DNA from 2 places in the Brevundimonas sp. S1H14 genome. Region 2 is predicted to be linked to the other one. Evidence: predicted binding sites of a transcription regulator. Region 2 holds the regulator's gene; the other holds the start of a gene.
What was found. Region 2 encodes LexA, which represses DNA repair genes until DNA is damaged. Its sites were predicted from a motif close to ATGTTCNCNANNTGTTCT; they were not measured.
Positions count from the first base shown of each region.

Region 1: a site for LexA is predicted at 2,725-2,742, ahead of dinB (DNA polymerase IV). Genes of this name have one in related genera too.

Region 1 is NZ_CP136679.1:896,933-901,126, reverse strand. Features, by position in the region: gene RSD66_RS04370 (hypothetical protein) at 1-429, shown strand, start outside; gene RSD66_RS04365 (hypothetical protein) at 426-716, opposite strand; gene RSD66_RS04360 (hypothetical protein) at 826-1,071, shown strand; gene RSD66_RS04355 (alpha-ketoglutarate-dependent dioxygenase AlkB) at 1,041-1,610, opposite strand; gene dinB (DNA polymerase IV) at 1,616-2,704, opposite strand; gene RSD66_RS04345 (glutathione S-transferase) at 3,018-3,578, shown strand; gene RSD66_RS04340 (AsmA family protein) at 3,695-4,194, shown strand, end outside.
Region 2 is NZ_CP136679.1:2,071,941-2,076,134, reverse strand. Features, by position in the region: gene RSD66_RS10105 (DUF4131 domain-containing protein) at 1-138, shown strand, start outside; gene RSD66_RS10100 (ComEC/Rec2 family competence protein) at 123-1,736, shown strand; gene lexA (transcriptional repressor LexA) at 1,919-2,623, opposite strand; gene RSD66_RS10090 (prolyl oligopeptidase family serine peptidase) at 2,778-4,194, opposite strand, start outside.

The DNA of each region.
Region 1 (4,194 bases), 1.2 Mb from region 2:
TCTGACGGGTTCCACACCTTCACAGTGGCGGCCAGCTCTCGACCAAAGGCCTTGGTCGCCTGGGGCAGCGGTCAGGACCTCTTCGCCACCGGGCTCGCCAAGGAAGTCCACGACAGCCCTGGCGCCGCGGCCGCCAAGGCTTCGCCCGGCAGGGTGGTGGAGCGAAGGCTTGACGTGAAGCTGCCGGCGGGCTCCCCGAATACGGGCGCGGCGGAAAAGGCCAAACAGCCCAGCGCCGCCGATCGGAAACGGGTGGAAGACGCCCAGCTCGCCCTGAATGACCTCGACACCATGCACGGGCAAGCCGCGCGGCGACTGGATGAGGAACTCCAAGCCCTCAGAGCGCGCCGCGACGAGGAACGGACGGCCTATGAAGCGCAGCGGGAGAAGCTTGAGGATCGCCTGGAGAAGGCGCTCGCCAAGTTCTAATCCTCAGCGTCGTCTTCTTCGTCCTCGGCCTCGAAATCCGCAAACACGAGCTGCATCTCGGCCCTCACTTCGTCCATGGTCTGCTGAACCCAGGCGTGAAGGGCGCGGACGGTTTTTTCGGCCGACACCGCGTCCGGCGAGAACAGACGCTCCATGACGTCGGTCAGGGTCTGGTTGCGGCCCATCAGAACGCCCGCCCGATAGATCGGGTCGTCGGAAGGATCAATGTCGTCGTCTTCATCCATGCGGCGCAGACTATCACCGGCCGCCCGGTTTGAAACGGGCATAGAGACGCCTCGCGCCGCTCGCCATGTCTTCAACTCTTTTGTGAAGCGGCCGTAGGAACGCGATCGGCGTCCGCCCCCCCTGATTATGAGCAATGAAAACGAGATCGCTATGACCAATATCCCGCCGGACGACCCGATCCGCGACTCTGACGAAACGCCCGACCTGAACGGCGATGACGTCGAAGCCGCCCGCAAGGCCCGCAGGCGCGGAGCTGACCAAGTCTCTCTGGCGAACAACAATCCGGCCGATCGCAGCCCCAAACGGTCAACCGGCGGCGACGGCGCAGCTGCGCTGGAGGGCCGGGCGACTTCGGCGCCGGCGTGTCAGGCCATGGTCCTGAAGGTGACGGAGTAGCGCAGCGCCGTCATCGGCGAGATCGAATGCTCCCATTCGCTCCGCGCCTCGTCGGAAAAGCGATAGACAGAGCCCGGCTCCAGCGCCGCTCCGGCGCGACGCCACGTCGACGCCGCCTTGCGACGAAGGCGCATGACGCAGGGCGCAAGGAAGGAGACGCCCAGGATCTCCCCATAAACGGAACGGTCGCGGTGCCAGCCGATCCCGGCGCCGGGCGCATATTCATTGACGAGGGCCTGCACGAACGCCCCCTCATCAAGATTAAGCGGGCCGGTCAGGCGATCCAGCAGCGCTCTAAGGAAATCCGGCCAGGGTTCGGTCGTCTCCAGTCGACGTCGCTCAAGATCGTAGCGGCGTCCGAAAGCGGCGATCCGTCTGAAGCCCTGATAGCCCATGTGCTCATAGGGCCTGAAGCTCAGCTTCTGCAGGTAAGCGACCACCGTCGCCTGCTCGGCCGCCGTGAGGACGTCCGGCCAATAGTCGAAGCCCGGTGGCGCGGTCGGCCGCGGGACGTAGCCGAACAGATCGGCCTGGAGCATGGCCGTCACAGCGCCAGTTCGTCGGGCTGCGCCCTTGACGGGGTTCCGGGCGAAGCCTTCTCCAGATTGGACAGGGTCACGCCGACAAGCCGCACGCCCCTGGTCGGCGGATAAAGGGATCGCACCAACAGGCGGGCGATCTCACGCAACCGCGCCTTCGAGGCGACCGGCTCTTTGAAGGACCGACTGCGGGTCGACTGTTGGAAGTTCGCCCATTTGACCTTCACCGTCACGGTCCGGCCCAGCGATCGGACATTTTCGCACCAAGCCCAGACATCGTCCGTCATCTCGTCCAGCCCGGCTTCGATCGCCGCCGGATCGACCAGGTCGCTGGCGAAGGTGGTCTCCGAGCCGCTCGACTTGCGCTCGCGATCCGGAATGACCGGGCGATGATCCTCTCCCCGGACCACGCCATGGTACCAGGCGCCGGACTTGCCGAAGTGATGCTGCAGGAAGGCCAGGGACTGGCGCTTGAGGTCCGCGCCCGTCTCGATGCCCAGGCGGTTCATCTTCTCAGCCGTCACCGGCCCGACGCCGTGGAAACGCTTGACCGGCAGGGCCTCCACGAAGGCTTCTCCCCGCCCCGGCGCGATGACGAACTGGCCGTCGGGCTTGCGCTGGTCCGAGGCCAGCTTGGCCAGGAACTTGTTGTAGGACACGCCGGCCGAAGCCGTCAGGCCGGTCTCCTCCAGGATGCGCGCCCGGATCTCTTCGGCCGTCGCAGAAGCCGTCGGCAGCCCCCGAACATTGGCGGTCACATCAAGATAGGCCTCATCAAGGGATAGAGGCTCTATCAGGTGCGTATAGTCGGCGAAGATGGCGTGGATCTGCGCCGAAACGGCTCGATAGACCTCAAAGCGCGGCGGCATGAAGATCAGTTCAGGGCAATTGCGCAGGGCCGCGCTCGACGGCATGGCCGAACGCACTCCGAAGCGGCGCGCCTCATAGCTGGCGGCGGCGACCACCCCGCGTGAGACGGCGTGGCCTACCGCGACGGGACGACCGCGCAGGGCAGGATCATCTCTCTGCTCCACCGAAGCGAAGAAGGCGTCCATGTCTACGTGGATGATCTTGCGAGGGGCAGCGACGTCCATGGGCAACGCCTAGCAAGACTCGAACAAAATGAGAACATTCTTCTGCTCGCACGACGCCCCCGCCTGAATACGTCGTATCGGAAGCGGAACGCGAAAGCTTCGGACCTGTTCTGCAAATTCGCTTGCCCCAACCCCGCTGGCGTTCGCGATCAGCCAAGCGCTGGAGAGCTCCATGACGGACTTCACCCTCTTTTATTGGCCGGTTCCCTTCCGGGGCCAATTCGTTCGCGCCATTCTCGCCCATGCCGGCAGGACCTGGTCGGAGACGAACGAAGCGGCGATCAGCGCGCTCATGCAGGAGCCGCCAGGGGAGATGCCCGTGCCTTTCATGGGGCCGCCCGTGCTGGTCGATCACGTTTCCGGAGCGGCGATCTCCCAGATGCCCGCGATCCTTCTGTATCTGGGAGAGACGCTTGAACTGCTGCCTTCCACGCCAGTGCTGCGCGCCTTGACGATGAAGGTGGTCAATGACGCCAACGACGTCATCGATGAGATCACTCTGGACGGCGGCCGACAGATGTGGACCGAGGCGCGCTGGTCGGGCTTCGCGCCCCGCCTGGAAAAATGGATGGCGTTGTGGGAGGACCTGGGCCGACGCCATGGCCTGACGGCGCATTCCGGTTTCTTGCTGGGTGGAGAAAGACCGGGCTTGGCCGACATCGTCACCGCGACCCTCTGGTCCGCCCTGACCGAGCGCTTCCGCCCGATCGAACTAATGCTTGAAGAAACCGCCCCCATGACCGCGGGCCTTGCACGGCGCCTTTCAAGGACGCCAGCCCTGGCCCGCTTGGCGGAACGGTCGCGCCGCGAATACGGCGACGCCTATTGCGGCGGCGACATCGAGCGATCCCTGCGTAGAGTTCTGAACGTCTGAGGCGCTCGAACGCGAGAGCCTCGCGAAAGCCGGTGAACGCCTGAACCCGCGCAGGCCGACCCGGGCGTGGCGCCCTTTGCCGGTTGAGGCGTTGATCAACCTCACCGGAGGCGATCTTGATCGACAGGCCTGGAGCGAAATCGGCGATCGACAGCTTGCGCCAGAGAGCGGAAGCGGCCCTGCGGCGCGCAGACGACAGCCGCGACGCCGTTTGCGCCTATGTGGTCGCTCGGGACCCCGTATGGCTCGCCGTTCGTCGTCCCGGCCGGCCGGAGGCCATCGCGGCGGCGATCACCTTCGCCCTCGTCGCCGCCTTTCTCCTGTTCCTCATTCTGTTCGACTGGAACTGGGTGCGCGGCCCTATCGGTCGCGTCGCCTCCGCCTCGACCGGCCGGGAGGTGGCTCTGAAAGGGGACCTGGATGTCAGGCTGTTCAGTTGGACGCCCTCGGCGACGGTGCGCGGTCTCAGCGTCGGCGGGCCCACATGGGCGTCCGGGCGCAATACCGCCGAGATCGAACGGCTCGACGTCTCGATACGATTGCGACGGCTGTTTCTGGGGCAGATCGAAGTGGCTTCGCTAACCCTCACCCGCCCGCGGGTCCACCTGGTCGTCGA
Region 2 (4,194 bases):
CAGAATGGGGCGCGCGTGGTGGTGGCGCCTGTGCGCGTGCGGGGTCTGGCGCCTGAGCAGACGCCCGAGCGGCTGCGCGTGACGGTGAAGGGGGCGCCCCGCCGCCCGGCGCGCCGATCCGGGTGTTCGGCATCCTGAACCCGCCGCCGCCGCCCGCCAGTCCCGGAGCCTACGATTTCGGCCGCAACGCCTATTTCAAGGGGATGGGCGGGACCCTGTTCGCCCTGGGCCCGACGCGTCCGGCGGCTCTCGCCCCGCCGCCGTGGCGGGTCAGGGCGACGATGAAGGTCAATGCGGCTCGCTATGCCCTGGCTGAAAGGATCGTGGCGCGTCTGGGCGAGCGGACCGGCGGGGTGGCGGCGGCCATGACGACCGGTCACGAGACATGGATTCAGGATCCGGATCTGGACGCCATGCGGGATTCCGGGCTGGCGCATATCCTGTCGATCTCGGGTCTGCATATGGCGGTCGTGGGCGGCTTTGTCTTCTTTGCGGCCCGCCTTCTGGTTGCGGCGTGGCCGTGGCTGGCGTTGCGTGTGTCGGGCAAGAAGGCGGCGGCGATTGCGGGGTTGATCGCGGTCGGGACCTATCTGGTCATCTCGGGCGCGCCGCCGCCGGCCGAACGCGCCGCGATTACGGCGTCGATCGCCTTTCTGGCGATACTGACGGATCGGCAGGCCGTGACCATGCGGGCGCTGTCGGCAGCGGCCTTTGTCGTCCTGTTGCTACGGCCCGAGGCCGTCGTGACGCCGGGGTTCCAGATGTCGTTCGCGGCGACGGCGGCTCTGGTCGCCCTGGTCGAGGTCTGGCCGCGTCGCATCCGCGAACTGTCCGTTCCCTGGCCGATCGCCGCCGTTCAAAGGTTTGCAAGCTGGCTGATGGCTGCCTGCGCCGCCAGCCTGGTGGCGGGGATGGCGACCGGGCCGTTCGCCATGCAGCATTTCAATCGCACGGCCGTCTATGGGCTGCTCGCCAATATGGCGACAGCGCCGCTGGCGGATTTCGTCATGATGCCTGCCTTGGCGCTAGGCGCGGCGCTGGAGCCGCTGGGGCTGGGCGCGCCCTTCCTGTGGGTGGCGGGTCAGTCGGTGGACGCCATGCTGGCGATCGGACACTGGGCGGCCAATCTGCCCGGCGCAGTGAAGGCGATTCCCAGCGCCCCTGCGGCGGCCCTGCCGGTCGCCTTTCTGGGCATATTGTTCATGTGCCTGTGGCGCGGATGGTGGCGGTTGCTGGGGCTGCCTTTTGCGGCCGCTGTGCTGATCTGGCCGCGCGCGGCGCCGCCGGATATCTGGATCGGCGATGGTGGAGCGAATGCGGCCTATCGGCTGGAAAGCGAGGCGGTTGTGGTGCGGCCTGCGGTTCGCAGGTTCGCCATCGATCTGTGGTCCCGGAGACGAGGGCTGGAGCCGGTCGCGCGGTCGCCCGAGGGCTGGACCTGCAAGCGTTCATTCTGTGCGCGGGACGGCGAAACGGGGCCGCTGGCGCTGTGGTGGGGCAAGGCGGCGCCGACGGCCGAGCAGTTGGATCAGATGTGCCGTAGCGCGCAGGTTGTCAGCGTGCGCGCCGTGATCGCAACCCTGCCTTCGTCATGCGAAGGGCGGTTGGTGTTGGACGGCGCCGACTACGCGCGCGGCGGTTCGGTGGAGCTGTGGCGGGAAGAGGCAGGCGGATGGCGCGCCTTGTGGGCGGCTGAGGTGCGGGGACGGCGACCGTGGAACGGGCCTCCCTCTTAACCCGCTCATCCCGGCGGACGCCGAGATCCAGTAAGAGCCATATGTGCTGTCGCTGGCCAGGGGAGGCCGGCGGACAATCAAACGGCCCCGCTTGCGGCCAAAGCACTGGGTCCCGGCGTCCGCCGGGATGAGCGGGCCGGGATGAGCGGAAAGAAGGCGCGCGTGGGGCCTCTGCCCCGTCCTCAGTGATATCGGCGCAGCAGGCCGACCAGCTTGCCCTGAACCTCGACCTGATCGGGGCCGAAGATGCGGGTCTCATAGGCGCTGTTGGCGGGTTCCAGCGCGATGGATTGGCCCTTCTTGCGCAGGCGTTTCAGCGTGGCTTCCTCACCCTCGACCAAGGCGACCACGATCTCGCCGGAGGAGGCGTTTTCGACGCGTTTGATAATGACGGTGTCGCCGTCGAGGATGCCGGCCTCGATCATGGAATCGCCTTCGATCTCGAGCAGATAATGCTCGCCCGCGCCCAGCATGGCCTCAGGGACCGGCAGGCGCTCGCGTTCGTGCTGGATGGCGGCGATGGGGGTGCCAGCGGCGATCTTGCCCAACAGGGGCAGGTCGCGGACATCGTTGGCGGCCTCGGCGACGGCCGGTCGCGGGCCCAGGCCGCCGCCCTGGATGACGTCGGGCTTAAACGGGGCGCGGCCTTTTGAGGGGGCGGCGGTCGTCGCCTGTTCCGGCAGCTTCACGACTTCCAGCGCGCGAGCGCGGTGGGCCAGACGGCGGATGAAGCCGCGTTCCTCAAGCGCCGTGATCAGGCGGTGGATGCCCGACTTGGACGCCAGGTCCAGCGCCTCCTTCATCTCGTCGAAGGAGGGCGACACGCCCGTTTCCCGAATGCGCTCATGAATGAACATCAGGAGTTCGTGCTGTTTCTTCGTGAGCATGGCGGCGAATCCAGAACAAGGCGTGAACCGTTGGTGATGTTCTGTAAGTGTTCTGGTTAAAAGTCAACTAACGCCACGCTTAAGGCTCTCAAAGCAAAAACCCGCGCCTGCCGTTCGACGGCGGGCGCGGGTTTCGGTCCGTGCTGTGCTGACGTTAGCGAGCGGTCGGGGCGCCGTCCTTATAGCGCTCGAACCATTCGATCATGGCGTTCATGCGCGCGGCGTTCTGGGACGGACGGACGGCCAGGCTGTGGCCGACGCCGGGGATCTTCACCAGGGCCGTGGGCACGCCGCGCAGTTGCAGGGCGGTGTAGTACTGCTCCGACTCGCTGACCGGGGTGCGGTAGTCCTCGTCGCCGACGACGACCATGGTCGGGGTCTTGACGTTGCCGACCAGCGACAGCGGCGACCGGCGCCAGTAGGCCTCCGGGTTCTCCCACGGATATTCACCGAACCAGTAGCGGGCGAAGAAGGCCGGGTTGTCGGCCGTCAGCACGAAGCTGGCCCAGTCGATGACGGGCTTCTGGACCACGGCGGCCTTGAAGCGGTCGGTCTTGCCGACGATCCAACTGGTCAGCACGCCGCCGCCCGAGCCGCCGGTGACGAACAGGCGGTGGGGATCGGCGACGCCTTGAGCGATGACGGCGTCGACGCTGCTGATCAGGTCGTCATAGTCGTTCGACGGATAGTTGTGGTGGATCAGGTTGGCGAACTCGTCCCCATAGGAGGTCGAGCCGCGCGGGTTGACCGAAAGAACGGCGTAGCCCGCAGCTGCGAACAGCTGGTTGTCGGTGGCGAAGTGCGGGCCATAGGCGGCGAACGGGCCGCCGTGGATTTCCAGCACCAGCGGATAGCTCTGGCCCTCGACGTAGTCGGCCGGCAGGGTCAGCCAGCTTTCGACCGCGCGCTGGTCGTGAGACGAGGCGACCTGAATGCGGCGCACCTCGCCCAGGCGGCGGGCGCTGAGGAAGTCCGCGTTCAGGCGGGTCAGCTGAGTGCTGCGGCCGCCCTTCAGGAGGTGGACATCGGCCGGACGCATCGGCGTGCCGCGCGTAAAGGCGATGGCGCCGTCGTCGGCCACGGTGAAATCGCCGCCGGTGTAGGGACGACCGAAATCGTCGCCCGTCAGGTCTTCGATCAGGGTGGTGACGGCGCCGTCCAGCGAGACGCGGGCGACCTTGGTGCGCCCCTGATCGTCATAGGCGACATAGACCGAGCGGCCGTCGCGGCTCCACACGGGCGATTTGACCGAGCGGTCCAGGTTCGGCGTCAGCACGCGGCTGTTCGAGCCGTCGGCGTCCATCACATAGAGGCGGGTGTTATGATAGCCCATCCGCTGGTCGTCATAGCCGAGATAGGCGATGCGGCGTCCGTCGGGTGAGGCGACGGGCGAGTTGTCCGGCCCGGCGCGGCTGGTCAGGGCTGTCAGGCCGCCGGTCTGCACGTCCAGGGCGAAGACTTCGCTGTCGGCGGCTTCGCGCTGCCAGTCGGGTCGACGGTTGGCGCTGAGATAGAGGATGCGGGAATCAGCCGACCAGGACAGGCCGCCGCCGTGGTTGAAGTCGCCGTGA